Regions from separate parts of the Micromonospora sp. NPDC007208 genome, predicted to be linked through region 2. Evidence: predicted binding sites of a transcription regulator. Region 2 holds the regulator's gene; the other holds the start of a gene.
What was found. Region 2 encodes HrcA, which represses chaperone genes, less so after heat shock. Its sites were predicted from a motif close to GGTTNGCACNCTCNNNNNGAGNGTGCNAACC; they were not measured.
Positions count from the first base shown of each region.

Region 1: groES (co-chaperone GroES) is a predicted target of HrcA. The motif match lies at 9,942-9,972, and genes of this name have one in related genera.

Region 1 covers NZ_JBIAFG010000003.1:493,688-509,167, reverse strand. Annotated here, with positions in the region: gene tsaB (tRNA (adenosine(37)-N6)-threonylcarbamoyltransferase complex dimerization subunit type 1 TsaB) at 1-472, shown strand, start outside; gene rimI (ribosomal protein S18-alanine N-acetyltransferase) at 469-951, shown strand; gene tsaD (tRNA (adenosine(37)-N6)-threonylcarbamoyltransferase complex transferase subunit TsaD) at 944-1,990, shown strand; gene ACFYL6_RS08700 (hypothetical protein) at 2,005-2,259, shown strand; gene ACFYL6_RS08695 (DUF4142 domain-containing protein) at 2,292-3,032, opposite strand; gene ACFYL6_RS08690 (DUF1707 domain-containing protein) at 3,158-3,454, opposite strand; gene ACFYL6_RS08685 (ROK family protein) at 3,474-4,655, opposite strand; gene ACFYL6_RS08680 (sugar ABC transporter permease) at 4,678-5,940, opposite strand; gene ACFYL6_RS08675 (ATP-binding cassette domain-containing protein) at 5,937-6,755, opposite strand; gene ACFYL6_RS08670 (sugar ABC transporter substrate-binding protein) at 6,870-7,961, opposite strand; gene ybaK (Cys-tRNA(Pro) deacylase) at 8,141-8,620, opposite strand; gene ACFYL6_RS08660 (methyltransferase domain-containing protein) at 8,650-9,846, opposite strand; gene groES (co-chaperone GroES) at 10,106-10,420, shown strand; gene groL (chaperonin GroEL) at 10,491-12,131, shown strand; gene ACFYL6_RS08645 (molybdopterin-dependent oxidoreductase) at 12,259-13,965, shown strand; gene ACFYL6_RS08640 (hypothetical protein) at 14,491-15,054, opposite strand.
Region 2 covers NZ_JBIAFG010000007.1:236,549-252,028, reverse strand. Annotated here, with positions in the region: gene ACFYL6_RS17315 (MOSC domain-containing protein) at 1-438, shown strand, start outside; gene ACFYL6_RS17310 (low temperature requirement protein A) at 583-1,776, shown strand; gene ACFYL6_RS17305 (low temperature requirement protein A) at 1,793-2,980, opposite strand; gene ACFYL6_RS17300 (phytanoyl-CoA dioxygenase family protein) at 3,164-4,066, opposite strand; gene ACFYL6_RS17295 (hypothetical protein) at 4,288-5,148, opposite strand; gene ACFYL6_RS17290 (SDR family NAD(P)-dependent oxidoreductase) at 5,465-6,229, shown strand; gene ACFYL6_RS17285 (enoyl-CoA hydratase-related protein) at 6,272-7,060, opposite strand; gene hemW (radical SAM family heme chaperone HemW) at 7,080-8,303, shown strand; gene ACFYL6_RS17275 (DUF4870 domain-containing protein) at 8,370-8,996, opposite strand; gene hrcA (heat-inducible transcriptional repressor HrcA) at 9,222-10,244, shown strand; gene dnaJ (molecular chaperone DnaJ) at 10,320-11,465, shown strand; gene ACFYL6_RS17260 (16S rRNA (uracil(1498)-N(3))-methyltransferase) at 11,467-12,201, shown strand; gene ppk2 (polyphosphate kinase 2) at 12,220-13,131, opposite strand; gene ACFYL6_RS17250 (SDR family NAD(P)-dependent oxidoreductase) at 13,204-13,965, opposite strand; gene ACFYL6_RS17245 (histidine triad nucleotide-binding protein) at 14,064-14,423, shown strand; gene ACFYL6_RS17240 (serine hydrolase domain-containing protein) at 14,500-15,480, shown strand, end outside.

The sequences.
Region 1 (15,480 bases), on a different contig from region 2:
CCCGGGGCCGTTCACCGGGCTGCGGGTCGGCCTGGTCACCGCCGCGACAATGGGTCAGGTGCTCGGCATCCCCACGTACGGCGTCTGTTCGCTGGACGCCATCGGCTACCCGGCGGCGTCCGGCGCGCCGGTCCTGGCCGCCAGCGATGCCCGACGCAAGGAGCTCTACTGGGCCGTCTACGACGGCGCCGGCCAGCGGATCGTCGGGCCCGAGGTGTCCGCGCCGGCGGTCGCCGCCGCGCGCGCCCGTGAACTGGGCGCGACGATCGCGGTCGGGGACGGGGCGCACCGGTACGCCGAGGTTCTGGACCTGCCCGTTCGGGTCGAACCGCGCTACCCGGACGCGACCGTGCTGGCGCTGCTCGCCGCCGAGCGGGTCCGGGCGGGCGCCCCCAGCGAAAGGCTCACCCCGCTCTACCTGCGCCGCCCCGACGCGGTGGCGGCGACCGGCCGCAAACCGGTCCTGCCATGACGGCGGTACGGCTCGAACCGTTCCGCTGGTGGCACATCGACGACGTGCTGCCGATCGAGGCGGACCTCTTCGGCGCCGAAAAGTGGTCGCCCGCCATGTTCTGGAGCGAGCTCGCCAACGGACACCACTACCGGGTCGCCGTCGACGCGGACGGCTCGCTGCTCGGCTACGCCGGGCTCGCCGGCGCTCCGCCGGACGAGGTGTGGGTACAGAACATCGCCGTCCGCCGGGACGCCCAGCGGCGCGGCGTGGGCCGCGCCCTGCTGGAGGAGTTGCTCGCCGAGGCGGTCCGGCGCGACGCCCGCAGCACCCTGCTGGAGGTCGCCGTGGACAACGCCGCGGCCCAGCGGCTCTACGCGACGTACGGGTTCGAGCCGATCGGGGTGCGGCGCGGCTACTACCAACCGAGCAACACCGACGCGCTGGTCATGCGGCGCGACGCCGAGCCGACCGGAGACGGACCACACGACCATGGCTGACGAACCACTGATCCTGGGAATCGAGACCTCCTGCGACGAGACCGGCGTCGGCATCGTGCGGGGGCACATCCTGCTTGCCGACGCGCTCGCCTCCAGCGTCGAGGAACACGCCCGGTTCGGGGGTGTGGTCCCGGAGGTGGCCAGCCGGGCACACCTGGAGGCCATCGTGCCGACCATGGACCGGGCACTGACCGAGGCAGGCGTCACGCTGGCCGACATCGACGCGATCGCGGTCACCTCCGGGCCCGGGCTGGCCGGCGCGCTCCTGGTCGGCGTCGCCGCCGCCAAGGGGTACGCGCTCGCCGCCGAGAAACCCGTCTACGGCGTCAACCACCTCGCCGCCCACGTCGCGGTGGACACCCTTGAGCACGGCCCACTGCCCGAACCCGCCATCGCGCTCCTGGTGTCCGGCGGCCACTCGTCCCTCCTGCTCGTCGACGACCTGGCCCGGGGTGTCACCCCGCTGGGCGCCACCATCGACGACGCGGCCGGGGAGGCGTTCGACAAGGTCGCCCGTCTGCTCGGACTGCCGTTCCCAGGCGGTCCGCCCATCGACCGGGAGGCTCGGGCCGGCGATGCCGCCTCGATCGCCTTCCCCCGCGGCCTGACCGCCGCGAAGGATCTCGCCGCCCACCGGTACGACTTCTCGTTCTCGGGCCTGAAGACGGCGGTGGCCCGGTGGGTCGAGGCCCGTCAGCGTGCCGGCGAGCCGGTGCCGGTGGCCGACGTGGCCGCGTCCTTCCAGGAGGCGGTCTGTGACGTACTGACCAGCAAGGCGCTCGCCGCGTGCCGGGCGCAGGGCATCGAGACCCTGGTCATCGGCGGGGGAGTGGCGGCGAACTCGCGGCTGCGGGCGATGGCCGAGCAGCGAGCCGAGAAGTACGGCATCCAGGTCCGGGTACCCCGGCCGAAGCTGTGCACCGACAACGGCGCGATGGTGGCCGCGCTCGGTTCGCACCTGGTCGCCGCCGGGGTCGCTCCGAGCCGACTGGACCTGCCAGCCGACTCGGCACTGCCGTTGACCACGGTCAGCGTGTGACGGGAGCGGCGGACATGATCGTGCGGATGTGGGAAGCGCGCGCCGAGGCGTACGGGGTCGCCGACCTGATCACCTGGGTGTGCGACACCGCCCTGCCCGAGTTGGAGCATGACCCGCTGCACGTTTCCAGCGAGGTCTTCTCCTCCACCGACCACCGCGTGGTGGTGATCTCCAAGTGGCGCAGCAGCCCGCGCCCGCTGCCGGACCCGCCCGCCCTGCTGGTGGCCCGCGCCCCGCACTCCTGGGATTTCACCCAGGTCGACCGCTGACGCGAGCCACCATCCAGGCCACCGCTGACTGGTCAGCTGCGGCGCAACATCCGGTAGGTGGCGATGCCGCCCGTGCCCAGCGCGGCGAGGAAGACCAGCCAGACGACTGTGCTGCTGACTCCGACCTGTGGGCCGGAGTTGGCGGAGGCGGCGGCCAGGAGCCCGTCCTGACCCGGGGCGGGCAGCGCGGCCGGCGGCAGCTCCGGCCAGCGGACCAGCCCGGTGCTCTCCAGCATCTGCATGTGGTGCTGGACGAACGCGTTGGCGTCCTCGCAGAGCTTGCGGACGGTGGCGTCCCGGGTGCTGGCCCGGACCGCGCCGATCACCGGGAAGATCTTGCCGTGGGCGACCCGGAGCCTGGTGACGAAGATCTGGTCGAACCGGGCGCCGGATGCCTTCTGCATCTCGGCCAGCCAGCCCTTCTGCTCGGCGGTCGGCTCGCTGGGGATCGTCGCGCCCAACTTGTTGGCCGCGTCGACCACGAGCTGGTCGAGCTTCTGGTGCTCGCCGGCGATGCCGGCGCCGATCTCCCGGACCTTCGCCGACTGTCCCTTCTCGGCGGCCATCTGGCCGGCTGGCATCTCCCACAGCCCGGCCAGCCGCACCCCGTTGAGCAGCGTCATGTCGGCGGCGTTGAGCTGCTGGCCACCGGCGGGCGCGGCGACGGCCACGCCGGGCAGCACACCGACCCCCGCGATGATCGCGATGAGCAACATTGCCGCTCGGTGGGTCCGGGTGCCCAGTCGGCGATGGGGGGATCTGAGCGGTGCCATGTCTGTGGTGCCTCCTCGGTCCGGACCGGAACGCGTCTGGACCGGGCAGCCGTACCCTGCCGGTTGCCCGTCCGCCCACTGGTACGGACTGATCGCGCGATCAGTTCATCGCGCAGCGACCCGGATCAGCGGGTGACGGCGAGCAGGCCGCCGAGCAGCAGCAGGGTGAGCGCCGCGGCGGCGAAGACCATCAGCAGCTCCTGACGCCCGCGCTCCACGCGGCCGACGCCGGCGGCCGGGTCGGGCAGGGCCGGCAGGTCACGGGTCAGCGCGGCCAGGTCACCGAGGGTGCGGGCCGTCCACACGGCACCGGCCCGGTCGGAGAACTCGTCGAGCGTCAGCCGGCCCGCCGCGGTGTGCTGGTGCAGCGCGGCGACCACCCGGTTGCGGTCGTCGTCGGAGGCGCGCAGCTCGACATCCACGCCGGACAGCGTACGCGGATCAGCCCACGTCGAGGGGGTCGGCGAGGAGCCGTTCGAAGGCCAACTCGGCGGCACCGATCAGGGGCGCGTCCGCACCCAGTTTCGGTGTGCGCAGCCGGACGTGCTCCAGGCAGGCGCCGAGCGCGTTGGAGTTGAGCCGGCTGCGGATCTGGGCCGCCGCCGCGAGGTAGAGGTCACGCATGGTGCCGCCGAAGATGACCATCTCGGGGTTGAAGATGTTCACCAGGTTGGCGACCCCGAAGCCGAGCCAGTCGCCGGCCTGGCGGACCGCCGTCTGGGCTCGGGCGTCGCCCCGGTCGGCGGCGTCGAAGACGGCCAGCAGCGCGTCGCGGCCACGGGCGTCGGAGCGTCCGGCAGCGCGCAGGAGACCGTGCTCGCCGATCTCGGTCTCCCAGCAACCTCGGGAGCCGCACTCACAGGGCCTGCCGTCGCGGACCACCTTCATGTGCCCGACCTCGCCGCCGTACCCGCCGTGCCCGGTCAGCCGGCGCCCACCGGCGATGATGCCGGCACCCACGCCGACGTCGCCGTACAGGTAGAGGACGTTGTCGCAACCCGCCGCCACACCCCGTGCGTGCTCGGCGAACGCGGCGACGTCGGCGACGTTGCCCACGGTGATCGGTACGTCGATGCCCAACTCGTCGGCGAGGGCGGCGCCGATCGGCTCGTCCACCCAACCGGTGGTGGGACCGAGTCGGACCAGGCCGTCGTCCCGGCGGACCATGCCGCAGACCGCGACGCCGGCACCGACGCAGATCGCGTCCGCCGGCACCAGCTGCTGCATCTCCTTGACCGCGCCGGCCAGCAGCGGCGCGGCCTCCGCGGCCAGCAGGCCGCGCGGCCGGTCCAGGTCCCGGCGGTCCAGGACCGCGCCGCCCAGCCCGATCCGGGCCGCGCGCAGTCGGTCCACCTCCACCGAGTACGCGTAGGCGTAGACCCGGGCCGACTCGGGCCGGACGACAAGTGACGGTCGTCCGGCCCGGCCGGTCTCCTTCGGTGCCCCTTCGCTGACCAGCCCCACTGCGGACAGGTCGGCGGTGAGCGCGCCGATGGTGCTGCGGTTGAGACCCAGCGTGGTGGTCAGTTCGGCACGCGTGGTCGCCCCGTGGACGTGCACGTGCCGCAGCAGGGCCCCGAGGTTCTGCCGTCGGACGTCATCCTGGCTTGGTCCTGGGCGCATGCTGGTGCTACCTCCCGCGCGGTCAGCGGGTGCCGGTGGCTGCCGCGCGGCGGCGGGAGAGCGCGTCGACGCTGGCGGCGAGCAGCAGCACGACGCCGGTGACCACGTATTTGACTCCCGCGGTGTACCCCATCAGGCCCATTCCGTTTTCGATGACCGCGACCACCGCGCCGCCGAGTACGGCGTCGAGGACGCGGCCCTTGCCACCGAAGAGGCTGGTGCCGCCGATCACCGCCGCGCCGACCGCGTAGAGCAGTACGTTACTGCCCCCGGTGTTCGGGTCGACCGAGTTGGCCCGGCTGGCCGCCACGATGCCACCGATGGCGGCCATGGACGAGCAGATCACGAAGACGGAGATCCGGATCCGGTCGACTCCGATGCCGGCCCGGCGGGCCGCTTCCCGGTTGCCGCCCACGGCGTAGATGTGCCGGCCGTAGCTGGTGCGTTGGAGCACGAAGGTCCAGATGATCAGCAGCACCGCGATGATCGGCACCACGATCGGCACACCCTTGAGCGAAACGATGAGGACGTTGCGGCTGCGCTCCAGGTTGAGCACGTACACAGCGACGCCGAGGATGACGGCGAGCCCGCCGATCCGCAGCGCCACCACCGCGATGGGGTCGGTGATCAGACCGCGGGCCGCCCGGGTGCGGTGGCGCAGCAGTTGCACCGCCGCGTAGCCGACGACCGCGAGGGCGGTCAGCGCCCAGCCCAACGTGGGGCCGAGGTTGCGGTTGGCGATGGCGACCAGCACGTCGTCGCGGACGGAGATGTTGGTGCCGTCCTTGACGAGCAGCAGCACGACGCCCTGGAAGGCGAGGAAGCCGGCGAGGGTGACCACGAAGGACGGAATGCCGATCTTCGCGACGAGCATGCCGAGCGTGGTGCCGATGACCACACCGGTGGCGACGGCGGCGAGCACGGCGACCCACCAGGGGTAGCCGAGCACGGTGACCACATTGGCCAGCACCGCCGCGCAGACGCCGCTGGCGAAGCCGGCGGAGAGGTCGATCTCGCCGAGCAGCAGCACGAAGACCAGGCCCATCGCGATCAGCGTGACCGCCGCGCCCTGGGTGAAGAGGTTGGCGAAGTTGCCGGCCGACAGGAACGACGACGGCCGCATGATCGCGAAGACGGTGCAGAGCACGATCAGGCCGAGTACGGCTGGCAGCGCGCCGACGTCGCCACCGCGTACCCGACTCAGGTAGTTGCGGAAGTGGCCTCCGACGGTCGGCGTCGGTGTGACGGCGGCGGGGCCGTCCTTCCGCACGGCGGTGGTGGTCATCGGACGCCTCCTGAGATCGAGTCGGCCGACTGCGGGCCGTCGCCGTTGCTGCCCGGGTCGGTGGCGAGGCCGAGCCCGCCCGAGCGCCCGGCGGTGATCAGCTCGACCACCTGGGCGTGGGTGATGTCGGTGGTCTTCACCTGGGCGACCATCTGGCCGAGGTACAGCGCGGCGATCCGGTCGGAGACGGCGAAGACGTCGTTCATGTTGTGCGAGATGAGCACCACGGCCAGGCCGTTGTCGGCGAGGCGGCGGACCAGTTCGAGCACCTGGGCGGTCTGTGCCACGCCGAGCGCCGCGGTCGGCTCGTCCAGGATGACGAGCTTGCTGTTCCACAGCACCGCCTTGGCGATGGCCACGGTCTGGCGTTGACCGCCGGAGAGGCTCGACACGTGCTGGCGGAGTGAGGTGACGGTGCGGATGGAGAGCCCCGCCAGGGTTTCGGCGGCGAGCTGTTCCATGGTCGGCTCGTCGAGGACGATGCCGCTGCGCTTCTCCCTGCCGAGGAACATGTTCTGCACGATGTCCAGGTTGTCGCAGAGCGCGAGGTCCTGGTAGACGACCTCGATGCCGAGCGTGGCGGCGTCGCGGGGGCTGCCGATGTGCACCGGTTCACCGTTGAACAGGAACTCTCCGGCGTCGGTGGGGTGGATGCCGCTGATGCACTTCACCAGGGTCGACTTGCCGGCGCCGTTGTCGCCGACCAGTGCGGTCACTTCGCCCGGGTGGACGGTCAGGGCGACGTCGCGGAGCACCTGGACGGGACCGAAGCTCTTGTCGATCCCGCGGAGTTCCAGCAGGGGGGTCGCGGACACGGGGGTCTCCTTCTTAAGGGAGGTTCGGGGCCCGTCCGGCGGGCGCCGCCCGGCACGGGAGGGGTCTCCCGTGCCGGGCGGCGATGGTCGTCCCGGCGGGTACTGCGGCGTCGGTCAGCTGATGCCGGCTTCGGTGCAGGCCTTGGCGTACGCCGCGGTGCAGACCTCTTCCTTGGTCACGTAGCCGTCGGCGATGACGTCCTTGACATTGTCCTTGTAGATGGCCTTCGGGGTGAGCAGCACCGAGGGGACGTCGCGGCCACCCTCCGGGTCCTTCACCGTCTGGCCGGTGTCCTTCTTCTCGCCCTTGGCGAGCGCGATGGCCAGGTCGGAGGCGGCCTTCGCCTCTTCCCGGACGGCCTTGTAGACGGTCATGCACTGGTCACCGGCGAGGATGTTCTGCAGGCCCTCCACGCTGGCGTCCTGGCCGGTCACCGGCACCTTGCCGTTGATCTTGTTCTTCTTGAGGATCGAGATGGCGGCGTTGCCGAGAGTGTCGTTAGCGGCCAGCACGCCGTCGATCTTGCCCTTGGTGGCGGTGAGCTGCTGCTCGAAGATGGTCGCGGCGGTGGGGCCGTCCCAGCCCGGCACGGCGTCGTCCGGGCCCTTGGTGTATTCCTTGGCGTCGAACTTCGGCTTGAGCACCGAGTCGTAGCCGGCCTTGAACAGGGTGGCGTTGTTGTCGGTGGGGGAGCCGTTCAGGTACGCCACGACGGGGTTCTTGGCGTTCTTCTCGGTCAGGCACTTCGCCAGACCCTCGCCCTGCAGCTTGCCGACGGTCTCGTTGTCGAAGCTGACGTAGTACTGGGCGGAGCCGCCGAGGGTGAGCCGGTCGTAGTCGATGGTGGCGACGCCCTGCGACTTGGCCTTGTCGAGGACGGCCTTACCGGTGCCGGAGTCCAGGTTGACGATCATCAGGGCGGTGACGCCGCTGGTGATCATCTGGTCGGCAATGGTCTGGAAGGCAGTCTTGTCGTTCTGGGCGTTCTGGATGTCGGCCTGGACGCCGGCGGCCTTGAACGCCTCCTCCAGGAACCGGCGGTCCGCCGTTTCCCAGCGGGCCGAGGACTTGCTGTCCGGGAGGATCACGCCGATCTTGGGGGTCTTTTCGGCGGCGGCCTTGTCGCCGGAGTCGTCGCTACAAGCGGTCAAGCCGCCGGTCGTGAGCAGGCCCACGGCGGCGATGGTGAGGATCCCCTTACGCATGTGCAGGGTCCTTTCGGAGGTGGGGGAGGTGTTGTTTTGTTGTGTCCGGCAACGTATTTCGCGTCACACCGGCTCCACAAGACCGCGCAGGTGCATAGTTTGTTGGGAGCGATAACAATTCAGCAACGCGACTGTTACTCCCCGGGTATCCCACGGGGGAGTCGACGTAACGACGGTCGTCAGTGGGTCTGCAACGGCGCGGTGCGGGCGTCGGTCAGCGCCACCAGATCCGCCGCTGCCAGTTCGAGTTGCAGACCGCGCCGACCAGCCGAGACATAGATCGTCGGGAGGTCCAGCGCGGATTCGTCCAACACGGTGGGCAACCGTCGGCGCTGCCCGAGCGGGCTGATCCCACCGCGTACGTAGCCGGTTGCCCGCTCGGCTACCGCCCGGTCGGCCAACGCCGCCCGCTTGCCGCCGACAGCCGCCGCGAGCGCCTTGAGATCCAGCTCGCCGGTGACCGGAACGACCGCCACGGTGAGCGCGCCGTCGACCTCGGTCACCAGCGACTTGAACACGCGCTCCGGTGCCACGCCGAGCGCCACCGCCACCAACGCGCCGTAGTTCGGGGCGTCCGGCGACACCCGGTACGGATGGGTGCGATGCGCGATGCCGCGCTTGACCAACAGTGCCGTTGCCGGCGTGCCCTGTCCCGCCACAGCGACGAGGCTAGTCCCTGTGTCAGGTCCTATTCGACCGGCCGGCCGATCAGCACCGTCGGTGCGCCGCCGACCCGGGTGAGCACCAGACTCGCCGACTCGTCCCCGGCCAGCCGTAGGTCCCGCCGGAGCTGCTCCGGGGTGAGCGCCGAACCCCGCTTGAGGATCTCCACGCGGCCCACCCGACGGTCGCGCAGCAGCGTCCGCAGGCGCTTGAGCGAGAACGGCAGCACGTCGGTGATCTCCAGGCAGCGCGCGTACGGGGTGCGGATCGGCTGGTCGGCGTAGAGGTAGGCGATGCTCGGATCGCCCAGGGTGGCGTCCAGGTCGGTGGCCAGTTCGGCGACGAGGTGCGCGCGCACCACCGCCGGGTCCGGGTCGTACAGGTAGCGGCGCGGCGGCCCGACCGGCGCCTCGGCGGCACCCGAGCCGGTGAGCTGGTGGCGGTGGGTCTCGGCGCCCCGCTGGCGGTAGAGGGTGGCGCGGCGGGGCACCTCCGCCAGCTCGCCGCACCAGAGCGCGGCCTCGACCAGATCGCCGTCCACGCCGACCCACTCGGCCTCGGCACCGGCCGGGATGAGCGCGTGGTCCAGGCCCGGCGCCACCTTCACCACGGTGCGCGGCACCCGCTCGGCCAGCCCGGTGACGAAGTCCCACGGTGGCGAGTAGGCGCGCGGGTCGAAGATCCGCCGCCCGGTGCCGGTCGTGCGGCGGGCCGGATCGCAGAAGACCCCGTCGACCCCTGACACGTCGAACCCGGTCGCGTCGCCGCACTCGACAGTGAACAACTCGGCCAGCCCGGCCGCCTCGGCGTTGGCTGCGGCCATCGCGGCGGTCACCGGGTCGGCCTCCACCCCGTACACCCGGATGCCGGCACGGGCGGCGGCCAGCGCGTCGGCACCGAGCCCGCACCCGAGGTCGGCCAGGGTGCGCACGCCGGCCGCGGACAACCGGGCGGCCCGATGGTCGGCGACCACCCGGCGGGTGGCCTGCTCCAGGCCGGGCCGGGTGAGGAACATCCCAGCGGCGGCCGCGCCGAACTTGGCTGTCGCCCGGTGGCGCAGCTCGGCCTGGGTGAGGGCCGCCGCGGCCAACGTCGGCGGCACCCCGGCCGAGCGCAGCGCCGACGCCGCGACCAGTGGATCACCGCCGGCCAGCCCGGCCGCCGCCGTGAGCGCGGCCGACCCCTCGGGGGTACGCAGCGCCGCCAGTTGATCGAGATCCACCCGGCTATTGTCCCGGCCACCCCGGAAATCCTGGCTGGCGGGGCGCGACGCGCTGGCACTCTCCTTGACGGAGTGCTAGCCACGGAATAACCTGCGATTAGCACTCTCACCCTGAGGGTGCCAGCTTCCGGGTCTCGCGACCCGGGTGCGCACGCCAGGCGGACCGGCACCCGCGACGACGGCACCGCCCGGTGGCATGAGGCAGATTGACGCTGGTCAGCCCCGCTGGCCAGCAACGAAACCAGTACCCCAGGAGGGTATGCCCGTGACTACCGCGACCAAGGTTGCGATCAAGCCGCTCGAGGACCGCATCGTGGTCCAGGCGAACGAGGCTGAGACCACCACGGCGTCGGGCATCGTGATCCCCGACACCGCCAAGGAGAAGCCGCAGGAGGGCACCGTCCTCGCTGTGGGCCCGGGGCGCGTCGACGACAACGGCAACCGGGTTCCGGTTGACGTGCAAATCGGCGACACCGTCCTCTACTCGAAGTACGGCGGCACCGAGGTCAAGTACGCCGGCGAGGAGTACCTGGTGCTCTCCGCCCGCGACGTCCTCGCGGTCATCGAGAAGTAAGCAACCGATCAGTGCCACTGCCCCGGTCCGGCTCGCCGGGCCGGGGCAATGGCGCTTCGAAGGGACATTTATGGCGAAGATCCTGAGCTTCTCGGACGACGCCCGACACCTGCTGGAGCACGGTGTCAACGCCCTCGCGGACGCGGTCAAGGTCACCCTCGGCCCGCGCGGGCGCAACGTCGTCCTGGACAAGAAATTCGGTGCGCCGACGATCACCAACGATGGTGTGACCATCGCCAAGGAGATCGAGCTCACCAACCCGTACGAGAACCTTGGCGCGCAGTTGGTCAAGGAGGTGGCGACCAAGACCAACGACGTCGCCGGCGACGGGACCACCACCGCGACCGTGCTGGCCCAGGCGATGGTTCGCGAGGGTCTGCGCAACGTGACCGCCGGGACCAACCCGGCCGGCCTCAAGCGGGGCATCGACGCGGCGGCCACCAAGGTCTCCGAGGCGCTGCTCGGCCGTGCCGCCGAGGTCACCAGCAAGGAGTCGATCGCGAACGTGGCGACGATCTCCGCGCAGGACTCCACGATCGGCGATCTGATCGCCGAGGCGATGGAGCGCGTCGGCCGCGACGGTGTCATCACCGTCGAGGAAGGTTCGATGCTCACCACCGAACTGGACGTGACCGAGGGTCTCCAGTTCGACAAGGGCTTCATCTCGCCGAACTTCGTCACCGACCTGGAGGGTCAGGAGTCCGTCCTTGAGGACGCGTACATCCTGGTCACCACCCAGAAGATCTCGGCGATCGAGGAGCTGCTGCCGCTGCTGGAGAAGGTCCTGCAGAACAGCAAGCCCCTGCTGATCATCGCCGAGGACGTGGACGGCCAGGCGCTCTCCACCCTGGTGGTCAACTCGCTGCGCAAGACCCTCAAGGTCTGCGCGGTCAAGGCCCCGGGCTTCGGTGACCGGCGCAAGGCGATGCTCCAGGACATCGCGATCTCCACGGGCGCCGAGCTGGTCGCCCCGGAGCTGGGCTACAAGATCGACCAGGTCGGCCTGGAGGTGCTCGGCACCGCCCGGCGCGTCGTGGTCGACAAGGAGAACACCACGATCGTCGACGGCGGCGGCCAGAAGGCCGACGTTGCCGACCGGGTCTCCCAGATCCGCAAGGAGATCGAGGCCTCCGACTCCGACTGGGACCGGGAGAAGCTGGCCGAGCGGCTGGCGAAGCTCTCCGGTGGCATCGCCGTCATCAAGGCTGGCGCGGCCACCGAGGTCGAGATGAAGGAGCGCAAGCACCGCATCGAGGACGCCATCGCGGCGACCAAGGCTGCGGTCGAGGAGGGCACCGTCCCCGGCGGCGGCGCCGCCCTGGTGCAGATCCGCTCGGTGCTCGACGACGACCTGGGCTTCACCGGTGACGAGAAGGTAGGCGTCTCGGTCGTGCGCAAGGCGCTCGTCGAGCCGCTGCGCTGGATCGCGCAGAACGCCGGTCACGACGGCTACGTCGTGACGCAGAAGGTCGCCGACCTCGACTGGGGCCACGGCCTCGACGCCGCCAAGGGCGAGTACGTCGACCTGGTCAAGGCCGGCATCATCGACCCGGTGAAGGTGACCCGCAACGCGGTCACCAACGCCGCCTCGATCGCCGGTCTGCTGCTCACCACGGAGAGCCTCGTGGTGGAGAAGCCGGAGCAGGCCGAGCCGGCCGCCGCCGGCGGGCACGGCCACGGTCACGGCCACCAGCACGGCCCGGGCTTCTGATCCGGTAGCGACACCGGGGCACACCGCCGTACGGCGGTGTGCCCCGCTTCGTTCGGTGGGCTGCCAGGTCATTACCGAACGCTGACGTTGTTGGCGACCGGGCGAGATGATCGCGCACACTGGGCCGATGAGCACCACGTCACGGCGGTACGCCGCGTTGGCCGGAATCACCGCCGCCGCCGTCGCGATCGGGATCGCCGAACCGGTCGCGGTGTTGACCGGCCCCCGGTCGGCGCCCCTGGTCGCGGTCGGCGGGGTCGTCGTCGACGCCGTCCCCGAGTCGCTGAAGCAACTCGCCATCGACCTCTTCGGCACCGCCGACAAGATCGCGCTGCTGGTCGGCACGGCCGCGTTGCTGGGCGCCTTCGCGGCGCTGTTCGGCGTCCTGGCGATCCGCCGGCTGGCACTCGGCCTGGCCGGCATCACCGCGTTCGGCGCCATCGGGGTGGCCGCCGCGCTGACCCGCTCCGGCGCGGACCTCGCCGACGCGCTGCCGTCCCTGGTCGGCGCCGGTCTCGGCGCCCTGGTGCTCTGGCTGTTCATCGCCGGACCGTTCGAGCTGAACCCCTGGCCCTGGTCACCACCCACGCCGACCGCTGGTCCTCTTCCGTCCTCTGGCCCGGTGTCGTCCGGCGGTTCGGTGTCGCCGGCTGGCCCTGTGTCGCCGGCTGGCCCTGTGTCGCCGGCTGGGCCGGTGTCGCCGGCTGGGCCGGTGCCGGTGACTCCCGCTGGGCCGACGTCGGCGGTCGGGCCCGCCGAAGTGGACCCGGAGTCGCGGCGGCGGTTCCTCACCGGGAGCGGGGTGCTGCTCGGCACGGCCGTGGTGGCCGGTCTCGGTGGGCGGTGGCTGGCGGGTCGGCGCGGCGTGTCCGCAGCCCGCGACGCGATCCGCCTGCCCGCGCCGGTCGCCCCCGCACCGGCCGTGCCGGCAGGCGCGGACCTCTCGCTGACCCAGCTCGCGCCGTACGTCACCCCGAACTTCGGGTTCTACCGGATCGACACCGCACTCGTGGTGCCCCAGGTCGACCCGGACACCTGGCGGTTGCGGATCCACGGGAGGGTCGGCAAGGAGCGCACCTACAGCTACGCGGATCTGCTGGCCCGACCGCTGGTCGAGCGGTACGTCACGCTGGCCTGCGTCTCCAACGAGGTGGGCGGGGACCTGATCGGCAATGCCCGCTGGCTCGGCGTACCCCTGCGGGAACTGCTGGACGAGGTCGAGCCCGACGACGACGCCGACCAGGTCGTTGGTCGGTCGGTCGACGGTTGGACCTGCGGTACCCCCACCGCCGCGCTGCGCGACGGGCGGGATGCGCTGCTGGCCGTCGGAATGAACGGTGAGCCGCTGCCGGTCGAGCACGGCTTCCCGGTCCGGGTGGTGGTGCCGGGCCTCTACGGCTACGTGTCGGCCTGCAAGTGGGTGACCGAACTGGAGCTGACCCGGTTCGCCGACTTCGACGCGTACTGGGTGCCGCGCGGCTGGTCCCCCCAGGGGCCGATCAAGACCCAGTCGCGGATCGACACGCCCCGGGGGCGCAACCGGCTGACCGCCGGACCGGTGACCGTCGCCGGGGTGGCCTGGGCGCAGCACCGGGGCATCAGCCGAGTCGAGGTACGCGTCGACGACGGCCAGTGGCAGGAAGCCGCGCTGGCCCCGACCGTGTCGGTGGACACCTGGGTGCAGTGGTCCTGGCGCTGGGACGCCACGCCGGGCGAACACCGGCTCCAGGTCCGGGCGACGGACGCGACAGGTGAAACCCAAACCGAGCGTACGCAGGACGTCGTCCCGGATGGCGCCACCGGCTGGCACACGGTCACCGTCACCGTCCGCTGACCCACGGCGTGGCGCCGGCCCCGGGCTGCGTCCGTGACCGGTTCCGCGGCGTCCACTGCCCTCCGGTGGGGCGGTGTGTGTGACCTGCTCTGTGGGTCGTTGGGCTGTGTCCGCGACCTGCTCTGTGGGTCGTTGGGCTGCGTCCGCGACCTGTTCTGTGGGTCGGTGGGCTGTGTCCGCGACCTGTTCTGTGGGTCGGCCGGTTGGTTCGCGACCTGCCTTGCGGGTTCCCGCGACTTTCCTCCGGGTCGGCCGGTTGGTTCGCGACCTGCCTTGCGGGTTCCCGCGACTTTCCTCCGGGTCGGTCGGGCCGGCTGGTTGACCGGTGATACCCCAGACCGTGCATGCAGATCTTGGACACTTTCCGTTCGCGCCGAACGGAAAGTGTCCAAGATCTGCGGGCGCCGAGCACCGAAATGCCGCTGGCCGGCACCCCGGGGTTGCGGGTGCCGGCCAGCGGTCGGTGTCGTGCTGTGGTCTTGCCGTGCGGTGGTGCCGGCGTGCGCGTTCTGCGGTGGTGCGGGGTCAGCTGTTCCAGTGCTGGGTGACGAGGTCGGTGGCCTGCTGCTCCCACTGGGCGTAGGCGTCCGGGTAGGCCGACACCTGCACGGTCTGCGCGGCGTCGGTCAGCGGCATGTCCTGCCACCCGTCGACCTGCTTCAGACCCTTGAGGAACGCGGTGGTCGAGTACTCGGGGTCGGTGATCTGCTCCGGCGTACCCCAACCCGAGCTCGGGCGCTGCTGGAACAGGCCCAGCGAGTCGTGGTCGTTCATGTCGCCGAGGTGGCCGAGGTTCTCCAGCTTCGACTCCTGCAGGCTCGTCGCGATCGAGATGACCGCGGCCCGCTCCGGGAGACCGGCCTTCTTCGTCGCGGCGATGATCGCCTTGACGTTAGCGGTCTGCTCGTCGTTCAGGGTGATGTGGGACTGGTCGCCCTGCGGCTTCGGCGCTGCCGACTGCACGGCCACGGCGGCGGGCTTGGCGTCCACGGCCGGGTTGGCGTGGGCGGCGATCGGACCGGCGAACACACCACCGGCGAACGCGAGACCAGCAACAGACAGCATGCTCTTACGGAAGATCGTGTTCATGGGGGTAGCTCCTTCGGGGGTAGAACACCCCAACCGCCAAAGGGGGAAGCGGCAGTGGGGTGTGAGCACCTCGTCCGGCGCTGCACGTACAAGAGGGAAAGTCTGGGGGGTTGGCGCCTCTCGGGCGTCGGGTCGGCGACCTGGCGAGCGGGGGCTCGTGGCGCCGGGTCCATGTGTAACGACCGGGGGCCGGGGGTCATTCCGGGGTTGGCCCGTCCGTCGGCACGCTCATCGTGGTGGTGCCTACGGTCGTTCGTGGGGACTGCAACGACCCGGGGGCCGGGGTCATTCCGGGTTTGGCCCACCTGACGGCACCCTCGTTGGGGCGGGGCCTGCGGTCGTTCGTGGGGACTGTAACGACCGGGCGGAGGCTGGCATTCCACCTGCGCGACCCGCCCAAGGACCGGGCGGCGGGTCGGTGGTACT
Region 2 (15,480 bases):
GACGCCGCCTGGTGGGTGGCCGAACTGGGCCGCGCCATATCGCCCGGCGGCTTCGGCGAGAACCTGACCACCTACGCGGTCGACGTGACGGGTGCGGTGATCGGTGAGCAGTGGCAGGTCGGTTCCGCCCTGCTTCAGGTCACCAAGCCGCGCACCCCCTGCACCACGTTCGCCGGGTTCTGGGGCGTACCGGATCTGATCAAGCGGTTCACCGTCCGGGCCTCGCCCGGCGCCTACCTTCGGGTGCTGCGCGAGGGGGAGGTCGGCGCGGGCGACCCGGTCGAGGTGGTGGACCGGCCGGCGCACGGTGTGACCATCGGTGAGGTGTTCCGGGCGACCAGCCTGGAGCCGGAGTTGTTGCCTCGGCTGCTCGACGCCGAGGATCTGCCGGAGCCGATCCGAGAGAAGGCCCGCCGCCGCCTCGCCTCCCGCGGCTGACCGCGCTGTCGCGCCGACACGCGGCCATCCTGCCCGGGTCGGGGTAGCTGGCAGCCGACAAGAACCGGAGGACGGGACCAACGGCGGACGGTTGCCCGTATTGTCCCCATCGAGGGCCTGCGGCGGGGGACCGGGTGGAGCGCGATGTCGATGGCAACGGAGGGCGGTGCCCCGGCGGCGTCACCCACCGATCCGGACTTCAAGCGTCCGGCGTTCCTGGAACTCTTCTTCGACCTGGTCTACGTCTTCGCGCTGGTCACCTTGGCGACCACGTTGGCCGAGAACCTGACCTGGACCGGCGGCGCCGAGACGCTGGTGCTGCTGCTCGCGTTCACGATGATCTGGGCGCTGACCGTGTGGGGGGCGGACAGCCTCGACCTGGAACGCCCGTCCGGGCAGGGGCAGCTCATCTGGGTGGCGGCGGTCAGCCTGCTGTTGGCCGCGGCCGCGGCCGATGCGTACGGCGATCACGCGGTGCTCTTCGCGGTCACGTACGTGCTCATCCACGCCAGCACCTCCGTCTACTACTCCCTTGTCGCCCCTGGCAGGACCCTGCTTCCCAGCATCATCCGGATCCAGATCTGGGAGGGCGTCGCCGGTGTCGGCTGGATCGGTGGGGCGGTCGTCGGCGGTTCGGGCCAGTTGCCGATCTGGGCGCTCACGGTCGTCGTCGAATACTCGGCAGCCGGGTTCGGCTGGCCGGTGCCCAGGATCGGGCACTCACGAGCGCGCGACTGGCGGCTGGCCGGAGAACGGGTGGCCGAGCGTTACCGGCAGTTCGTCATCGTCGCGCTCGGTGTCTCGATCTTCGTGACCGGAACGACCTTCAGCATGAGCGAGTACACGATGGAACGGGCCTGGGCACTGCTCGTGGTGTTCACCACCGTGGTGCTGATGTGGCGGATCTACATCTACCGGGCCGGTGAGCTGCTGACCGAGGCGATCGCCCGGTCGTCCAACCCGGCGCTGCTCATCCAGTCCGCGGCGGTCACCCATCTGATCATGGTGGCCGGAATCGTCGGCGCGGCGGTCACCAGTCACCTCGTGGTGGTCCGCCCGTGGGGTGAGACCCCGCCGTCGTGGGCTGCGGTCATCCTCGGTGGCCCGGCGTTGTACCTGGTCGGACGGGGCGTACTCGACTTCACCGTGTTCGGGCGGATCTCGCGGTCCCGGTCGGCCGGGCTGGTGCTGTTGGCGTGCGTGGCGCCGGCCACGCCCCTGCTGCCGCCGCTGCTTGTCGCGCTGCTCGCAATGACCGTGCTGGCGCTGATCGCCGCGGCGAACCTGGTGAGCACCAGGCGACACGCGCGTACGCCGGCACCGCCGACGATGCGCTGACTCGTACGGCGGCCCCTCATCGTGCTGGCGCGGCGGCCCCGACCGGGCGACCGCGCGCGGCCAGCCCTTCGCCGACCAGGGTGGTCAGCAGGACCATGTTCGCCAGCATCAGGGCGGCCAGGGGCGGAAGTAGGAAAGTGGCGGGTGCCATCAGGGCACCCAACACCACGATCGCCAGCACCCGGGACCAGAGGATCCGGCCGGTCACCACGGCATCGAACAGGACGGTGCCGAGCAGGAACAGGAGCGGTCCGCCGAGGATGGCGACCATCAGCTCGACCGGGGCGCGGCCGAACGGCCGGTCGATGACCAGCGACGTGCCGGTCGAGACCAGCACCACCCCGGCGACCATGACCAGATGGGTGTACGAGGTGGAGGTGCCGGAGCGGACCCGTTCCACAGTCGCGACGGTCGGTGGCGCCAGGATCCGCTGGACCCGCTGGAAGTAGAGCTGGAACAGGAGGACCGCGCTGAGGAACGCGACCGCGCCGGTGGCCACCGCGCCGGCCGTGAATCCGCTGCCGGCCAGCCCCGTGCCGGTGTTCAGGATCAACTCGCCGAGCGCGACGATGAAGATCGCCCGGTGCCGCTCGGAGAGGTGCACCCCTGTGAAGATCTGGCTGGCGAGCTCGGTACGCCCCAGCCCTGGCGTCGGCCAGCCGATCCGGGCTGAGCCGAGGTCGACCGCCACCGCGAGCGACCAGAGCGCCAGTCGAGCGTTCTCGTCCACGAACACGCCGGCCACCCAGGGCGTCACGGTGATGCCGAACCAGAAGAACACCCGGATGCTCCTGGCCTGGATCGGACGGTTCACCCGGGTGCCGGGGATCAGGACGGCGTCCCGGACCAGGTGAATGCCGAAGTACGCCGCGACGAAGAGCCACCCGTACCGACCGAAGGCGAACGGCGTCGCGATCGCCATCAGCAGGGTGCCGAGCATGACCAGCAGGGTGGTCGCCTGGATGATCGGCAGGCGGGGGTTGAACAGGTCGGTGAGCCAGGCGGTCAGCACCCAGACCCACCAGGCGGCCAGCAGCAGGACGGCGGTCTGCGCCGCGCCCCGAAGGGTGAGGTTCTCGGCCAGGCTGGCGGCGAGCCGGGAGAACATGAAGATGTAGACCAGGTCGAAGAAGAGTTCCAGGAACGTCGGGTACTCCGGCTCGCCGCGGCGGCGGAGGATCCGGGGAAGCGGAGCGGACGTCACTGCGGCTGCCTCCTGTGCCACCCCGCGCCCTGGGCGGGGGCGCTGCGCCCCGACCCCGCGCACCCGCCACGCTACCGACCGTACGGTGGCCGGTGAGCCGGAACGCACTCGCTCAGCGGGTGGACGTGGAACGGCCCCCTGCCATCGCTGAGCGTTGGCAGGGGGCCGTCCGACGAGCAGAAGTCAGCGGAGCCAGGGGATGTTGCGGTCGAGCAGACCGCGCTCCTTGAGCTCCTTGCGCAGCGGGATCTCGTCGTCGACGTACCCGTCCCAGTTGATGCCCCAGTAGTTGGCGGTGTGGGTGCCCTCGCCGATCAGCTGGCGCTGCACGGGGGTGCGGTTGCGGTACCACTCGCCGTTCACGTCGGGGTGCAGCTCGTCCAGCGGACGGATCCACCGGTAGGTGTAGCCGACGAAGAGCATCTTGCGGGTGATCGTCGACAGGTTCGTCGACCGCGAGTGCCACTGCCGGCGGTCGAAGATGAAGGCGTCGCCCGGGTTGGCGGTGATCTCCACCGTGCCCTCCGGGTCGGGGTTCTGCACGGTGAGGTCCGCCGGCCGGGGCAGCGAGTTCTTGAGATGGCTGCCCGGGATGACCTTGGTGGCGCCGCGGCCGGTCTCGGAGAGGTCCGACAGCACGTACGCGACCTTCAGCGAGAACATCGGCCGAGGCAGGTTCGGGTCCATCGTCTCCGGGTCGGAGTTCTGCCGGTACCCGTCCTGGTGCCAACCCCAGTACGGCTTCTCCGGCTCGGCGGCCGGCGGGGTGACGTCCAGGTGGTTGTGGTGGGTGTAGATGTTCCAGCCGGCCAGCCCCCACATGTACGGGAAGGCGATCGGGTGGGTCAGCAGCTCACCGAAGAGCTCGTCGCGCTCCAGGAAGCCCAGCAGGTGCAGGGTGCCGTCCTTCTTGGTGGTGCCCTTCGCCTGCTCCTCCGCGTAGACGCGGTCGACCGCCGCCTCCAGCGCCGCCCGGTGGTCCTCCGTCAGGACGTTGCGCAGCAGGAGGAAGCCCTGCTCGTGGAACTCCTTGCGGTCAGTGTCGCTGATCGGTTCGTAACCGGTCCGGTCGCCGTAATCGAACACCGCGTCGTACCCCTCCCCATGAGGTGAAACCATTTCTGGCACAGGCCGCCGATCGTAACGCGGTGGCCCCGGCGTCGGGGAGGGTGTGGTGCGGGATTGGGCCGCCGTGGGACCCCACGCAGCGGGAGAAGCGCACAGAGTGAGATCTGAGCGATCAATAGCGCGATTTAACGCACATTGCCGGTTTGTGCGGTGACTGCCGGTTAAGAGATCCGGGTCGGTCAACCCTCGTTGAACACCTCGGCCACCACCTGGCCGGCGGGGCTCTGTCGGCCGTCCACCCGGCCCCACGAGCCGTCGCGGGCGGTCCACTCCAGGTCGCCGAAGCGGACCCGCTTCACCCCGTGGTCCTGGGCGTGCGACACCAGCCAGTGCGCGTACCGCCAGCCGTCGCGTTGGTCGCCCGGAGTCACCGCCAGCCCGGTCGGGTCGGTCGGGTCGGTGCCCTCCAACCCCCAGTCCAGCACGAGGTTGCGGGTCAGTTGCGCGGCAGCCGCCGCGCCGTGCATCGCCGGGGTACGCCCCACCGTGCAGGCGACCGCGCCGCTTGCGTCGCCGAGCAGGGCTCGGCTGAGCACCTCGGAGTCGTCGGCCCACTTCTGGTACGCCTCGGGGAACGCCGAGCGCTGCACCCGCTGGGCGGCGTCGGTGACGCGCATCTTCTCCCAGCCGCGCACCTTCTTGAGGGAGGCGTAGAACCGGTTGGCCGCGTAGCGCGGGTCGCGGATCTGCGCCGGAGTGCCCCAACCCTGGCTCGGTCGCTGCTGGAACAGGCCAACCGAGTCGCGGTCGCCGTCGGCGAGGTTGCGCAGCCCGGACTCCTGGTACGCGGTGGCGAGCGCGACCACGACGGCCCGCTCGGGCATGCCGCGCTTCGCGCCGATCGCCGCGATGGTCGCCGCGTTGGCCATCTGGTCGGCGTCCAACGCGACCCGTCCGTCGGCCTGCACGGTGCACTTCCGTGCCATCAGCGGCAACGTGAGGTTGTCGCCGACCTGCCGTACGACGAGCCAGACAGCGATCACGGCGACGAGGATGAGCACCACTCCACCCGCCACGGTTGCCCGAGTTCGCACCCACACCCCCAGATCGACAGTCTGACAAGCGTACGTCCCCGCCGGCCCTTCCCGGGTCGTCCGAGCGGTTTGGGCCTGACCTGGTCGGCTCCGACCGGTTCGGGGTCGGCTCCGATGTCGCGTACCGGTTGGCGACGTTCCCGCTCCGGTCGGGATCTCACCTGCCGGGTCGTTCGGTCACCCCGTCGCGGTGGGCTGTTGTGCGTGTCACCGGGTATGCGAAATCGGGAAGCGATTGACCTGTCAAGGACTTTAGTTGACATGTCAATCCGACCTACCACCCATACCCGGGCGCGTCGGTCGCCGAACGAGGAGGAGTTCCATGGGAACGCTCGATGGCAAGGTCGTACTGATCACCGGCACCGGCGGTGGTCTGGGTCGCGTGGCGGCGCTGACCTTCGCGCGCGAGGGCGCGAAGGTCGTCGGGGCCGACCTCCAGGTCGCCGGTAACGACGAGACGGTCGAGCTCGTCCGCACCGCCGGCGGCGAGATGACCGGCATCGCGCCGGTCGACCTCACCGACCCCGAGCAGGTACGGAAGCTCGTCGACGACGCTGCCGCCGCCTATGGCGGGCTCGACGTGGTCTACAACAACGCGGCCGCGCTCCGCTTCGGCCCGATGCCCGACTTCTCGGTGCAGGACTGGCGCTACACCATTACCGGGGAACTCGACATCCCGTACTTCGTGTCGAAGTTCGCCTGGCCGCACCTGGTCCAACGCGGCGGGGGTGTCATCATCAGCGCCGCCTCCATGGCCGGGATGATCGGCGGCCACGTCCCGCCGATGGTCGGTCACACCGCCGCGAACGCCGGCATCATCGGCATGACGCGACAGCTCGCGCTCGAAGGCGCGCCGCACGGGATCCGCGCGGTGGCGATCAGCCCCGGGCCCACCCTCACCCCAGCCAGCGAACGCGACCTCGGTGACAACCAGGAGGCGCGGGACGCCATCACCGCCAAGACGCTGCTCAAGCGCTTCGCGCGCCCCGAGGAGGTCGTCGAGCTGGTGGTCTTCCTCGCGTCCGACCGGGCGTCGTACATCACCGGGGCGAACTACCCGGTCGACGGCGGCGCGACCGCCTGGTAACCCGACCTTGGGGCGCCGCCGCTCCCGGTGGCGCCCCGACCGTCAGTCGTCGAGGGCGGGCACCCAGCGCGCCGGTCGACGTTCGCGGAACGCGGTGACCCCCTCGCGCCCCTCGTCGGAGAGGAAGTAGCCGGTCGAGACGGCCGAGAGCCGGGCCAGGTCGGCGCGCAACTCGGCGCTGCCCGGTCGGCGCAGCAGCTCCTTCGCGCCGGCCAGCGCCCCGGGCGCGCCGCGCACCAGCGAGTCGCAGTAGCCCCGTACCGCGTCGTCCAGCCCGTCCGCCGGAACCGAGGCCGTGACCAGGCCGATCTCGGCGGCCCGGCGGCCGTCGAAGGTGTCCCCGGTCAGGTACAGCTCGGCGGCGGCGCGGGGGTGCAGCCGGGGCAGCACGGTCGCCGAGATCACCGCCGGGATCACCCCGATGCGTACCTCGGTGAACGCGAACGTCGCCTCGTCGGCGCAGACCGCCAGGTCGGCGGCGGCGACCAGGCCCAGCCCACCGGCCCGCGCCGGCCCGCCGACCCGGGCCAGCACCGGCTTCGGGCACTCCCAGAGCGCCGCGAGCACGTCGCCCAGCATGCCGGCCGGCACCGTCCCGCTGGCGTACGCCGCGGCGGTCTCCTTCAGGTCCGCGCCCGAGCAGAAGACCGGGCCGGTGTGGTTTAGCACGATCACTCGGACCGCCTCGTCGGCGACCGCGTCCGCCAGCCCGGCCAGCAGCTGGGTCATCAGGCCGGTGGAGAGCGCGTTGCGGTTGTGCGGGCTGTCCAGGGTGAGGGTGGTCACCCCACGGGCCGTGGCGACCCGCACGAGGACGTCGGGAGAGGTCATGCCGGGCACACTAGTGGCCATGCCCGGCGTCCTTCCAGATGGTGAGACCGTCCCCGTCGACGGATCGTTGCCCGCCACCGCCACCACGTCGGTCGGCGCGCGCGGCTTCGGCGTGTACGTGCACGTGCCGTTCTGCGCCAGCCGCTGCGGCTACTGCGACTTCAACACCTACACGGCGTCCGAGTTGGGCGGCGGCGCCAGCCGCGAGGGGTACGCCGACACCGTCCTGGCCGAGCTGACGCTCGCCGCCCGGGTGCTCGGCGACAGCCCGCCACCTCGGGTCGACACCGTCTTCGTCGGCGGCGGCACGCCCACCCTGCTCCCCGCCGACGACCTGGCCCGCATCCTCGACGGCATCGACCGCACCTGGGGGCTGGCCGCCGACGCCGAGGTGACCACCGAGGCCAACCCGGAGTCGGTCACCCCGGAATCGTTGAAGCTGCTGCGGGCCGCCGGCTACACCCGGGTCTCGCTGGGCATGCAGTCCGCCTCCCCGGGGGTGCTGGCGATCCTGGACCGCAAACACAGCGCCGGCCGGGCCACCGCCGCCGCCCTGGAGGCGCGCGACGCCGGGTTCGAGCACGTCAACCTGGACCTGATCTACGGCACCCCGGGGGAGCGGGCGGAGGACTTCGCCGCCTCGCTGGAGCAGGTCGTCGCCGCCGGCGTGGACCACGTCAGCGCGTACGCCCTGATCGTCGAGGACGGCACCCGGCTCGCCGCCCGGATGCGGCGCGGCGAGCTGGCGTACCCCAGTGACGACGTGGCCGCGGACCGCTACCTGGCTGCGGAGGCCGCGCTCGACGCGGCCGGGCTCTCCTGGTACGAGGTCTCCAACTGGGCCCGCACCGAGGAGGCCCGCTGCCGGCACAACCTGCTCTACTGGACCGGCGCGGACTGGTGGGGGCTGGGGCCGGGGGCGCACAGCCACGTCGGCGGGGTGCGCTGGTGGAACGTCAAACACCCCTCGGCGTACGCCCAGCGGCTGGCCGCCGGCGCGTCTCCCGGTCTGGCCCGGGAGGTGCTCACGGTCGACGAGGCGCACATGGAGGACGTGATGCTCCGGCTGCGGCTGGCCAGCGGCCTCCCGCTGGCGGTGCTCGACGCCACCGGCCGGGCCGGCGCCGAGCGGGCGCTGGCCGGCGGCCTGCTGGCCGCCGACGAGTACGCCGCCGGCCGGGCGGTGCTCACCCTGCGCGGGCGGTTGCTCGCCGACGCCGTCGTCCGCGATCTGCTGCCCTGAGCGGCCCGCCGCCCCTGGACGGGGGCGGCGGTGGTCCGGACCGGCCGGGGGAGCGGCCGGCCCGGTTCACTTGATGAAGTTGGCAGTCATCGGGTAGCGGTACGGGGTGCCCTCGTTGGCCTTGATGCCGGCGATGATCCCGAACAGGATCTGGATCACCACGACGGCGATGCTGGGCAGGAAGAGCAGGCACCAGCTCACGAAGAGCAGCACGAACGCGATGATCGACCAGAGGATCTGGAAGTTCAGGGCGGCGAGGGCGTGCGCCCGCACGGTCGGCGACTGCTGGCCCCGGGCCAGGTAGGCGATGAGCGGGGCGACGAAGCCCAGCGGACCGAAGCTGACCAGCGCGCCGAGGGCGCCGCCGAAGTGCGCGACCAGCGCCCAGGTCTTGTCCTCGTTGTTGGCGTAGCCGCCGCCGGGGCCGCCGTAGGCCCCACCGGCCGGGTAGCCGCCGGGTGGCGGATAGCCCCCGGGCGGGGGATAGCCGCCTGCCGGAGGGTAGCCGCCCGACGGCGGTTGGTCACCGGTGGGCGGTGGATAGCCACCGGCCGGGGGATACCCGGCCGGGCCGGGCGCCCCGGACAGTGGTGCGGTGGGTGGCTCGGCCGACGGGAACGGGCCCGGCGAGGTGGGCTCCGGCGGGTAGTTGCCGGAGTCGCCCGATCCGGGAGGGCGAGGAGGTTCAGTCATGGATGTCACGGTAGGGGCCGGTGGCAACGCCGCACCAGAGCGACACCGCCTGGCGGTGCGGGCCGATCGGCCCAGCGGGGTGGCGCGGGCCGCACCGACGGGTGGCCGTTGATCATCGCGTCGGCGGGCCCGCCGACGTAGACTGGCACTCGTTACAGTCGAGTGCCAGGACGGCCCGGCCGGCCCGCAGGGCCGGCGGCCGACGTGCGACAGGAGGTGCGGAGGATGGGTCTCGACGACCGGAAACTCGCCGTGCTCCGCGCCATCGTCGAGGACTACGTCTCCACCCAGGAGCCGGTCGGCAGCAAGGCGCTGGTCGAGCGGCACCAGCTCGGGGTCTCCCCGGCCACGGTCCGCAACGACATGGCCGTGCTGGAGGAGGAGGGCTACATCCGGCAGCCGCACACCAGTGCCGGCCGGGTGCCCACCGACCGCGGCTACCGCCTCTTCGTCGACCGGTTGTCCCGGGTCAAGCCGCTCAGCCCGGCCGAGCGCCGGGCCATCGAGCGCTTCCTGGTCGGCGCGGTCGACCTCGACGACGTGGTGCACCGCACGGTGCGGTTGCTCGCCCAACTGACCCGGCAGGTCGCCGTCGTGCAGTACCCGAGCCTGGCCCGCTCCTCGGTGCGTCACCTGGAGCTGGTGCCGATCTCCACCACCCGGCTGATGCTCGTCATGATCGCCGACACCGGGCGGGTGGAGCAGCGACTCGTGGAGCTGCCCGGGCCGGTGCCCGCCGACGACGTCACCGACCTGCGCCGACTGATCAACGAGAAGCTCGCCAACGCCCGGCTGTCCGAGACGCCACCGCTGGTGCAGGCGCTGGTGGAGGAAGCGCCGACCGGGCTACGTCCGACCATGACCACGCTCGCCACCGTCCTGCTGGAGACGCTTGTCGAACGGCACGAGGAACGGATCGCGCTCGCCGGCACCGCGAACCTCACCCGGGGCGGCCTACTCGACTTCCAGGGCTCGCTGCGGCCGATCCTCGAGGCGCTGGAGGAGGAGGTCGTGCTGCTCAAGCTCATCGGTGAGACCGAGCCGAGCACGACCCGGGTGCTGATCGGCGACGAGAACGAGTTCGACAACCTGCGCGCCGCCTCGGTGGTCAGCACCGGGTACGGCCCGGGCACCACCATCGTGGGCGGCCTGGGGGTGCTGGGGCCCACCCGGATGGACTACCCCGGCAACATCGCCACGGTGCGCGCCGTGGCACGCTACGTGGGCGAGTTGCTGGCCCAGAACTGATTGGTCAGGGCCGACGCGGCCGGCTGCGGCCGCCGACCGGCGCAACGCGAGACGAACATGAGGACACGGAACGCAGTGGCCAGGGACTACTACGGCATTCTCGGTGTGAGCCGGGAAGCCTCCGATGACGAGATCAAGCGCGCCTACCGCAAGCTGGCGCGCCAGTTCCACCCGGACGTCAATCCGGACCCGGAGGCTCAGGAGAAGTTCAAGGACATCAACGCCGCGTACGAGGTCCTCTCGGACGACCGGAAGCGGCAGATCGTCGACCTGGGTGGCGACCCGCTCGCCCCGGGTGGCGGCGGCGCCGGGGGCCCGGGCGGCCCCGGAGGCGCCGGCCCGTTCGTCGGTTTCCAGGACATCATGGACGCGTTCTTCGGCGGCGCGGGCGGTGGCGCCCGTGGCCCACGGCCGCGTACCCGCCCGGGCGCGGACGCGATCCTGCGGCTCGAACTCGACCTGCACGAGACGGCGTTCGGCGTCGAGGCCCCGATCACCGTCGACACCGCAGTGCTCTGCACCACCTGCTCCGGCGCCGGCACGGCCGCCGGCACGCACCTGGCGACCTGCGAGGCGTGCGGCGGTCGGGGCGAGGTGCAGTCGGTGCAGCGCACCTTCCTCGGCCAGGTGGTCTCCGCCCGGCCGTGCACCGTGTGCCAGGGCTACGGCACCACCATCCCGCACCCCTGCCCCACCTGCGCCGGCGACGGCCGGGTGCGGACCCGCCGCTCGCTGACCGTCAAGATCCCGGCCGGCGTCGAGGACGGCATGCGGATCCGGCTGGCCCAGCAGGGCGAGGTGGGCCCCGGCGGCGGCACCGCCGGTGACCTCTACGTGGAGATCCACGAGCGCCCGCACGACGTGTACTCCCGCAAGGGCGACGACCTGCACTGCCGGGTCACCGTGCCGATGACGGCGGCGGCGCTGGGCACCCGGCTGACCATCAAGACGCTGGACAGCGAGGAGACCGTCGACGTCAAGGCCGGCACCCAGCCGGCCAGCACGCTGCGACTGCGCGCCCGGGGCGTGCCGCACCTGCGCGGCACCGGCCGGGGCGACCTCTACGTGCACCTGGACGTGCGGACGCCGACCAAGCTCGACCCGGACCAGGAGAAGATGCTGCGCGACTTCGCCAAGACCCGTGGTGAGGAGGTCGCCGAGTTATCCAAGCAGGGCGGCTTCTTCTCCCGGATGCGCGACGCGTTCAACGGGCACGCCTGAGGTGTCCGCACCGCTGTTCCTGGTCGAGGCGCTGCCCACCGGCGACGCGCTGACCCTGGACGGCCCGGAGGGGCACCACGCCGCCACCGTGCAACGACTGCGCGTCGGCGAGGAGCTGCTGCTCGCCGACGGGCGGGGTGGCACGGCCGCCGCCGTGGTCACGGCCGTCGGCCGGGGCAGCCTGGAGGTCACCATCACCTCCCGGGGGTACGCGGACGCGCCGGTCCCCCGGATCGCGGTCGTGCAGGGCATCGCCAAGGGCGACCGGGGCGAGCTGGCCGTGCAGGCGATGACCGAGGTCGGGGTGGACGAGATCGTGCCCTGGGCCGCCTCGCGCTCGGTGACCCAGTGGCGCGGCGACCGGGGCGTACGCGCCCGGGAGAAGTGGGTGGCCACCGCCCGGGAGGCTGCCAAGCAGGCCCGCCGGCCGTGGCTGCCGGTGGTGGCCGGTGCGCCCGACGAGTCCACCGCCACGGTGGCCCGCCGGATCGCCGGTGCCGCCGCCGGGTTCGTGCTGCACGAGGAGGCCGAGGACCGGCTCACCACCGCCGAGCTGCCCTCCACCGGTGAGATCGTCCTGGTCGTCGGCCCGGAGGGCGGCATCGCCCCGGCCGAGCTGACCGCCTTCGCCGAGGCCGGCGGGCGACCCGTACGCCTCGGGCCGGCCGTGCTGCGCACCTCCACCGCCGGGGTGGCGGCCCTCAGCGTGCTCGCCACCCGCCTCGGCCGCTGGTAACTGGGGCTTCGGGCTCGATCAGGGGCGGGGAAAGACCGGCACCACCTCTTCCTCCGGCCCCAGGTCCAGCCCGGCCGGCCCGATGATCTGCGGGTCCGGCGTGCCGACCACCTCGGGGTCCTTGCCGGTGTAGTCGAAGCGGTGCAGCACGTGCCGAATCGCCTCGAGGCGGGCCCGCTTCTTGTCGTTGCTCTTCACCACCGTCCACGGCGCGTCGGCCGTGTCGGTCCAGAAGAACATCGCCTCCTTGGCCTCGGTGTACTCGTCCCACCGGTCGAGCGAGGCGATGTCCATCGGGGACAGCTTCCACTGTCGGACCGGGTCGACCTGGCGGATCGCGAACCGGGTGCGTTGCTCGTTCTGGGAGACGGAGAACCAGAACTTGACCAGCCGGATGCCCGAACGCACCAGCATCCGTTCCAGCTCCGGGGCCTGCCGCAGGAACTCCAGGTACTCCTTGCGGCTACAGAAGCCCATCACCCGCTCCACGCCGGCCCGGTTGTACCAGGAACGGTCGAACAGCACGATCTCACCGGCCGCCGGCAGGTGCGCCAGCCACCGTTGGAAGTACCACTGGGCGGCTTCCCGCTCGTCCGGCTTGGCGAGCGCCACCACCGACGCGCCCCGCGGGTTGAGGTGCTCCATGAAGCGTTTGATGGTGCCGCCCTTGCCGGCCGCGTCCCGGCCCTCGAAGAGGATCACCAGACGCTCGCCGGACTCCTTGATCCAGTCCTGGAGTTTCAGCAGCTCGATCTGGAGCAGCCGCTTGTCGCGGTCGTACTCGTCGCGGTCCAGCCGCTCGTCGTACGGGTAGTCCTCGCGCCAGGTCTCGACGGGGGTGCCGTCGGGGCGGAGCAGGACAGGGTCGTCGTCGTGGCCGTCGGCCACCCGGTAGTCGGCGGTGAGGTCCAGCAGCGCGGAGTCGGCCATGTCGGTGGGACTTACCCGCCCGCGAACCGCCAACCACCTCCCCGGCCGGGTGATCTGCCGGCGGCGTCGACCTCAGCTGCGCAGGTAGGAGGCGCCGTTGAGGTCGACGATGGTGCCGGAGGCCCACTCCGCCTGCGGCGAGGCCAACCAGTGCACGGCGGCGGCGATCTCCTCCGGTCGGCCCACCCGATCGAACGGGCTCTGCGCCCGGATGGCCGCGCCCCGCTCGCCGCGCAGGTGCTCGGTGGTCATGTCGGTCGCCACGAAGCCCGGCGCGACGGTGGCGATCGTGATGCCGTACGGCGCGAGCGCCACGGCGAGGGACTGGCCCAGCGCGTTCAGCCCCGCCTTGCTGGCGCCGTACGCCGGCTGCTCCGGCTCGCCGCGGAACGCGCCACGGGACGAGACGTTGACGATCCGCCCGCCGCGTTCGCGCATGTGCTGGGCGGCGCACCAGGTGACGTTGCCCGCGCCGGTCAGGTTGGTCTCCAGCACCTGCCGCCAGCGCTTCTGCCACTCCTCGTACGAGGCGCCGAAGATCGGGTGCGGGTCGTCGCGGTCGCCGTACGTCCCGGCGTTGTTGACCAGCACGTCCAGCCCGCCGAGCAGCTCGGCGGCCCGGTCGACCATGACCCGGACCGCGTCCGGATCGGTGAGGTCGGCGCGGACCACCACGTGCCCGTCGCCGGGGAGCTGCGCGCGTAGCTGCTCGGCCGCGTCGGCGGAGTCCCGGTGGTGGATCGCCACCCGGTCGCCGCTGGCCGCGAACGCCATCGCCACCGCGCGGCCGATCCCGCGCGAGGCCCCGGTCACGAGTACCGCCCGATCCGTCATGCCGGCCATCCTGCCTCAGGCGTACCTTCCCCGCGAACGGGCCGGCGGCGCATGCTGCGCCGGAGCGCCCCCGACCCGTTAGTCCTTACACTGCCCCGATGGGATCCGACTGCCTGTTCTGCCGCATCGTCGCCGGGGAGATCCCGGCCACCGTGGTCCGGGAGACCGACACCACCCTCGCCTTCCGCGACATCGACCCGAAGGCGCCGGTGCACGTCCTGGTCATCCCCAAGGAGCACTACGCCGACATCGCCACGCTGGCCCAGGGTGACCCGGCGCTGGCCGCCGACGTGCTGGCGACGTCCGCCGCCGTGGCCGAGGACGAGGGCCTGCTCGGCGACGGTTTCCGGCTGATGTTCAACACCGGCGCGTACGGCGGGCAGGAGGTGTTCCACGTGCACGCGCACCTGCTCGGTGGTGCGCCGCTCGGCCCGATGCTCGCCCGGGACCTGGCGTGAGCGAGCGCAGCGAGCGAACCAGCAGGCTCAGTAGCGCGGCGCCTCGCGCCGGCGCGCAGCGAAGCGGAGCGGCGGCGTGAGCGAGCGCGATCCCGACGGTCGCGGCAACGAGCACCTGGACCGGTTGGTGCGGCGGGTGCAGGCCGAGGCGCGGGTGCCGGCGGTGTCGGCGGCGCTGCACCGGGCCGACCGACCGCTCTGGAGCTGCACCGTCGGCGAGACCGGCACCGACAGCCCGCTGGGGCCGGGCACCCAGTTCCGGATCGGCTCGGTCACCAAGACGTTCACCGCGGTGCTGGTCCTCCAGTGCCGCGACGACGGGCTGCTGGACCTGGACGACCCGGTGGGCCGGCACCTGGACCTCCCGGCGCACGGCGAGCTGACCGTGCGTCGGTTGCTGTCACACACCGCCGGCCTGCAACGTGAGCCGTTCGGCGATGTGTGGGACAGCCTGCGCGCACCGGACGCCGACCAACTGGTCGCCGAGCTGGACCGGGCCGAGCGGGTGCTGCCGACCGGCCGGCGGTTCCACTACTCCAACCTGGGCCTGGCCGTACTCGGCCAACTCGTCGCCCGGCTCCGGGGCGGCAACTGGGCGCAGGCGCTCACCGAGCGGATCCTGACGCCGCTGGGGCTGACCGACACCACGGTGACCCCACGGCCGACGGCGGCCACCGGGTTCCTGGTCGACGCGTACTCCGACGAGGCGCACCCGGAACCACCGACCGACTTCGGCGCGGTCGGCCCGGCCGCCCAGCTCTGGAGCACCGCGACCGACATGGCCCGCTGGGCGGCGTTCCTGGCCGACCCGGCGGCGCTGGACCCGGCCGGCGCGGTCCTCGCCCCGGCCACCCTGGACGAGATGCGGTGGCCGCTGACCACCACCGACGAGACGCTCTGGGCGGCGGGCTTCGGGCTCGGGCTGATCCTGATCCCGCAGGGGGAACGGGTGATGCACGTGGGGCACGACGGAGCGATGCCCGGGTTCCTGGCCGGGGTGTACGGCCGACGGGGCGGCGACGGCACGGCCGGCGCGATGGGCGCCGCGGTGCTCGGC